DNA from 2 places in the Thermoclostridium stercorarium subsp. stercorarium DSM 8532 genome. Region 2 is predicted to be linked to the other one. Evidence: predicted binding sites of a transcription regulator. Region 2 holds the regulator's gene; the other holds the start of a gene.

Region 1 (3,429 bases), 1.4 Mb from region 2:
CGCATAGTGTCTTCATCATGTTCCACAACTATCAACGTATTACCTGCATCCCTGAGCTTTTTCAGCGCGGCCAGAAGTTTGTCATTGTCTCTCTGATGAAGGCCTATGCTTGGCTCGTCCAGCACATACAGCACGCCCGTCAACCCTGAGCCTATCTGTGTAGCCAGGCGGATGCGCTGGGCCTCTCCTCCCGACAACGTCCCCGCGGACCGGGCCAGCGTAAGATAGTCCAAGCCCACATTAACAAGAAAACTCAGCCTTGCTTTAATTTCTTTCAATATCGGAGCGGCAATAAGTTTTTCTTTCTCGGTGAGATCTAAGGATGAGAAAAAATCAATGCATTCTTTTACCGACATTTTGGTTATTTCTGCAATGTTTTTTCCTCCAACGGTAACCGCCAGGCTTTCCTTTTTCAGCCTGTCCCCGTTACATACATGACATGGGATCTCCGCCATGTATTCTTCATAATACTCCTTTGCCGCGTCGGAATCGGTTTCCATGTAGCGTCTTTCCATGCTCGTTATCACGCCTTCAAACGGCGCATAAAAGGTTTGGCTCCCGTTTTCGCTTTCCCTGGTAACTTCTATCTTTTCATTTCCGGTACCATATAATATGATATCCAGTATCTTTTTAGGCAGTCTTCCTACAGGTGTGTTAATATCAAAACCGTAATGTTTGGCCAGCGCTACAAGATATGCATAAGCGTAACTTTCCCTGTTGCTGAAATTCCATCCTCCGGCGTCTATCGCGCCTTCTGCCAGTGATTTTGAGTAGTCGGAAATCACACGGTCAGGATCAATTTTTTTAAAAACCCCCAGCCCGCTGCATGCCGGGCATGCCCCGAAAGGACTGTTGAATGAAAACATTTGCGGCGTAAGTTCTTCAACACTGATCCCACAATCGGGACATGCAAAATTCTGACTGTATAATATCTCTTCTCCGCCTATTACATCCACCAAAAGCAAACCGTCAGACAACCGCAGAACCGTTTCAATTGAATCGGTAAGCCTTTTTTGGATTCCAGGCTTTACTACCAGTCTGTCCACAACAATTTCAATGGAATGCTTTTTATTTTTGTCAAGTTTTATGTCTTCATGTACATCCACTATTTCCCCGTCGATGCGCAGCCGCACGAAACCGTTTCGCTTTGTATCGGCAATCAATTTGCCGTATTCGCCCTTTCTTCCCCTTACCACCGGCGCAAGAAGCTGTATTCTTGTTCCTTCCTCCATGGCCATTATACTGTCCACCATCTGATCCACCGTTTGCTGGGTTATTTCTCTTCCGCATTCTGGGCAGTGGGGAACACCGATCCTGGCATAAAGAAGCCTTAAATAATCATATATTTCGGTTACCGTTCCCACCGTTGAACGTGGATTGCGGCTTGTGGTCTTCTGATCTATTGAAATTGCAGGAGACAACCCGGTTATATATTCTACATCCGGTTTTTCCATAAGCCCTAAAAACTGGCGGGCATATGAGGACAGTGATTCCACATACCTTCTCTGCCCTTCGGCGTAGATAGTGTCAAAAGCCAGCGAAGATTTACCCGACCCGCTCAGGCCGGTAATTACAACCATCTTGTTACGGGGTATCTCCACGTCAATGTTTTTTAAATTATTTTCCCGTGCGCCCTTTACATAAATACAGTTCTTCATTTCCCTTCGCTCCATATTAACAAAAAAAGATTTGAGTCTTCATTACTGCTAAATTGCGTTCACAAACCTAAAAAACTCGTAACCCCTTTTTTAATATATTTTACCAATTTTCAAACGCAATAACCTTCTTGAAATCCTTCATAATTATATCAAACTATATATAAACATGCAAACATTTGTTCGGAAATATAAGACAAAGATGAAAAGAAGCTGAAGGGAAGGCGGGCGCAATAAACATCGCATGACGGGCATTTAACAAATCCAGATTACATCAAGTTGCCGCATTCAGACTTATAAGTCTCATTATTGTTTCCATTGTCAGAGCAAGATCTTTTTCACTTCTATGCCTTGCCATTTCAAACGGTATCGCCATTCTGTTAATGCTGACAATCGCAGATACCCCAAGTTTATAAATTTCTTCAATATCATCACCGATATCCCCGGCAACCGCCACAACCGGAACACCGTGTTTCTTCGCTCTCGCGGCGACTCCGTATACTACCTTTCCCCTGAGGCTTTGTCCGTCGATTTTCCCTTCGCCGGTAAAAACCAAATCTGCCCGGTCAAGAAGCCGGTCAAACTCCACTGTATCAAGGACCACATCTATACCTTGTTTAAGCCCGGCATTAAGAAATACCGCAACTCCCGCACCCATACCACCGGCAGCACCTGCGCCGGGGATATCCGCTATGTCCTTTCCGAACTGTGATCTTATAACATCGGCAAAATGCCTCAGATTTCTGTCGAGCAACTCCGCCGTCTCCTCATCGGCCCCTTTTTGAGGGCCGAAAACTTTCGCCGCTCCGTTTTCGCCGCACAAAGGATTATTCACATCACACATCGCCGTTACCGTTAAACCCGAAAGATTCTGCATTTCAGAAATATCAATTCTTTCAATCCTTGAAAGCGTTCCGCCTACAGGGACAAATTCTTTTCCAACATCATCATAGAACTTTACACCCAGTGCCGCGGCCAATCCCGCACCTCCGTCGTTCGTACAGCTTCCGCCAAGGCCTATTATTATATTCCTGCACCCGTTCAGAACAGCATGCCTGATAAGCTCACCAACACCATATGTGGTGGTGGCCAGAGGATTTTTTCTGTTTTCCACAAGGGGCAGTCCCGCAGCGGCAGCCATTTCTATAACCGCCGTTTTCCCGTCTGGCAAAATCCCGTAAAATGAATCAATCGTTTCAAAATACGGGCCGCTGACTTTTACACGGACCTTTGTACCGCCAACCGCCTTTAAAAATGAATCCACCGTTCCTTCCCCGCCGTCTGCCACCGGAATTTTTATCACTTCGGCTAAGGGGAAAAATTTTTTTATCTTTTCCTCCATAATATCGCATACCTTTATCGAGCTCATTGTGCCTTTAAATGAGTCAGGGGCAAGAATAACCTTTTTCATCTCGGTATACCTCAAACTTCAATTTTAATTTATAACCATAAATATTTTATCATACCGCGGTAAGTCCGGTAACATTGCCGAATTTTCGTGTATATTGCTTCGGGAATTCAGCGTCACGGCCATTTGGGCGATTTTCATGATTCATTATACAAAAGCGCTTCCATTCCCTGTCAATGTAAAGATCAATTATACCAAAATGTGGCTGCTTTTCATGTTCAGTACAAATTCGCACCGGAATTCACATTATGCCGGCGGTTATTTCTGGTTTCCCACCGAAAATTAAAACCGCCGGCGATAAACAGCCGGCGGTTTAACCATAATAAAAACGAGTAATTAAAAAAGCACATACAAAAACCGCCAAAG
Region 2 (3,429 bases):
TGAAAGCAAAGGAACAGGTTATGGAGCTGAAGGACAGGCTTGCTCATTATGAAAAAATGGAGGATACCCTTAAGAAAAGTCTGATACTTGCTCAGCAGTCCAGCAGCGAGATTATCAGCAATGCGGAGAAGAAAGCCGAGAATATAATAGCCGAAGCTCAGAATAAAGCGAAAGAGATTATTGATGAGGCGAACCGCGAAGTGGTTAAAATTCAGTTTGAAGCCGAGAGGCTCAAAAAGGACATGGCGGTATATAAAAGCAAAGCTTTAAGCCTTTTACAATCCCAGATGAAATTACTGAATGAAATGGAATAATTTTTAACTTGAATATAACGATGCATAGGTCCGGCTTATGCATCTAAATTTATGCCTGAAAAATCCGGCTGAAGTCGTTGTTTTGCGGGACGGAGGAAGGAAGAATGGTTGTCGGCGCGCTGAATTTGACATTATATATAGGCGGAATGAAAAGTTTAAAGGATAAGCGGAGTGTGGTGAAAAGCCTGCTTACAAAAGTGCGATCAAAACTTAACGTATCAGCAGCCGAGACAGGAAGGCAGGATGAATGGAACAGATGTGAACTGGGGTTTTGCTGTGTTACCAATGAAGCGTCTCATGCTGAAAGCATTTTGCAGTCGGTAATCAATTTTATTGACAGTGACGGAAGAGTTGAAATAATTGATTCATATTCAGAAACAATTCATATATGACAGTCTTTTGACAATAATCTTTATAGATTAAGCCGTACCACTTCTTCAGAAGTTTTTCCCTAAAAAGATTATAGTTAACGGACAAAAAAATAAGAGCCAAGGAGGCTCTAAAATTTTCGGAAAAGTGCTATGACTTTACCCAAAATGGTAACGTTATCTTTAACAATTATAGGTTCGTAATTTTCATTTTCAGGTTGCAGACGGATATAATCCTTCTCCCTGTAAAAAGTTTTTACCGTTGTTTCGTCTTCTATTAACGCTACCACTATATCCCCGTTTTCTGCCGTATTTTGCTGTTTTACAATAACCAAATCCCCGTCCAGAATGCCTTTGTTAACCATACTGTCGCCTTTTACCCTGAGAATGAATGTAGGACCGTTTTCCAGGTATTCAACGGGCACAGGGAAGGTATCTTCTATGTTTTCAACCGCGAGTATCGGCTGGCCGGCTGCAACCCTGCCTATGATCGGAACATTTTCAATTTCATGATCTGAAATATACCCTTCCAGTTCCTGCTTTTTACTGTCTATTACTTTCAAAGCCCTTGTTTTGGAAGGATCTTTCACAATCAATCCCTGTTCTTCAAGAGCCTGCAGGTATGAATGCACGGTTGAGGTGGATTTGAACCCTACGGCCTTGCAAATTTCGCGAACCGAAGGAGGATATCCTTTTTCCTTAACCTGCTTGTTGACAAATTCCAAAATTTGTTGCTGCTTGTCCAGACTTTTCTGCTTCATCTCCATACCCCGTCTTGTTTTGTTATCCTAATTATACCATACTTTTAAAAATTGTCAAACAAATGTTCGAAAATTATTGACAAATGAACAAATGTTCGATAAAATGCTTGTGTAGAACAAACGTTCTCTTATAATAATACAGAATCCGCCGCGGTTTTTGGTTATTTGTTTCAGAGGAGGTTGTATTCATGAGAATATATGGCCTCAGAAATGAAAAAGGATTTTTTATTATTATGTTTTTAATATTCATAATTGCGGTGTTTATTATTGATTCGGTCAAATCGTCCGGTGAGAACGTAAACAGGGAATATAAAGTTATTACCGTCAGACAGGGTGATACCCTTTGGGACATTGCGGACAAATATAGGGGTAAAACAGAAATCCGGAAATACATATACCGGATAAAAAAACTGAATGGGCTTGATGATTCAACGATCTATGCGGGCCAGAAACTGTACCTTCCCTGAAAAAATGTCCTAAATATTCTTCATGACTTTATTTCGCAAAATTTTTTTGCCTTTTCGGTGAAATGCCTAAACTATTCTTAAAAGTTCCGGAGAAATTATCAGCTTTTTCATATCATGACACTGATGTTTCGTGCGCTTTATCAGACAGTTTTTAATAGCCTTTTGTTTTTCACGTCTTGGCGATAACGCCGGTACCCTGCTTTGTTTTTACATTTCCTGAGTAAAAACTGAAACAGGATGATAGTGGTCTTTAAACTGGTCGAATAATGTAATTTTTTTATGTTTTTGCTTTTTTTCGTGCACCTTATCCATTAAATTTACATAATATATAACAACAAAGGAATCATTGCCTTAGGGTGGTTGATGAAGCCACTTTTCAGGCTTTGGTAACATGTAAAGGGGTGCGGATAAATGGAGAAATTTGCCATACTTATGGCCGGTGGATCGGGCACAAGGCTGTGGCCCCTTTCAAAGGAAGCAAGCCCAAAACAGTTCATACCCGTTGAAGGCGAAAACCCTATGCTGGTACAGACCGTCATAAGGCTTAGCGGGGTTGTAGAACCCGAACGGTGCTTTATCATAACTAACCTTCGCTTGACTGATATTACCAAAAACACAGTCAGGAAATATATTCCTGAAGAAAATATACTGACCGAACCCGAAAGAAAAAATACTGCCGCATGCATTGCGTATGCAACACTGGTGCTTAAGAAAAGATACGGAGAAGGAGTACTGTGCTTTGTACCCGCCGACGGATACGTAAGGGACAAGGACAGTTACGCGGAGGCGGTGAAACAGGCTTTTAATACCGCTGAAAAAAACGATGCGATTGTCATTATCGGTGTTAAGCCTTCCTATCCTGCGGACGGATATGGCTATATCCATGCCGGACCTGAAACTGATACAGGTTCGGGAATATCGAAAGTACTTGATTTTATTGAAAAGCCTTCTTTGGAACGGGCAAAGCAACTTATTCTTTCGGACGATTATCTTTGGAACTGCGGGATAGTGGTGGGTACAACAGGGGCAATTTTACGCAACATACAGAAATACTTGCCTGAGCATTACAACAAACTTTCGGAGGCTTTGGAAGAGGAAGAAAAAGGAGTTTCCGAAGCTGTTGAAAAGGCTTATGGAGAGCTTCAGAGTATTTCCTTTGACAACGGCGTTCTTGAAAAATGCGCAGAATCGCTATATGTCGTGAGAGCATATTTTGACTGGGATGATATTGGAAGCATAGATGCTCTTGCGAAAACCATTGAGGCCGATCCTGACGGAAACAGGGTTCAGGGAAGGCATATCGGGATAAATACCACAAATTCCATTATATTTGGAAAGGATATCGCCATATGCACGATAGATCTGGACAACATGATTGTGGCTGGTACAAAGGATGAGGTACTGGTTTGCCCCAGGGATAAATCCCAAAAAATAAAAATGCTTGTCGACAAACTTAAGCAACAGGGGCATGAGGATCTCCTGTGAACACGTAAATACGGGGGAATTCCCAGATGGAAGG

What was found. Region 2 encodes LexA, which represses DNA repair genes until DNA is damaged. Its sites were predicted from a motif close to CNAACANNTGTTNG; they were not measured.
Region 1: the regulator LexA is predicted to act here: its motif matches at 1,828-1,841, upstream of uvrA (excinuclease ABC subunit UvrA).

What each region holds. Positions count from the first base shown of each region.
Region 1 covers NC_020134.1:309,847-313,275, reverse strand. The annotation lists gene uvrA (excinuclease ABC subunit UvrA) at 1-1,658, opposite strand, end outside; gene CST_RS01320 (glycerate kinase family protein) at 1,930-3,066, opposite strand.
Region 2 covers NC_020134.1:1,706,026-1,709,454, reverse strand. The annotation lists gene CST_RS07465 (DivIVA domain-containing protein) at 1-314, shown strand, start outside; gene CST_RS07460 (DUF503 domain-containing protein) at 392-706, shown strand; gene lexA (transcriptional repressor LexA) at 814-1,449, opposite strand; gene yneA (cell division suppressor protein YneA) at 1,632-1,910, shown strand; gene CST_RS07445 (mannose-1-phosphate guanylyltransferase) at 2,322-3,395, shown strand; gene CST_RS07440 (O-fucosyltransferase family protein) at 3,422-3,429, shown strand, end outside.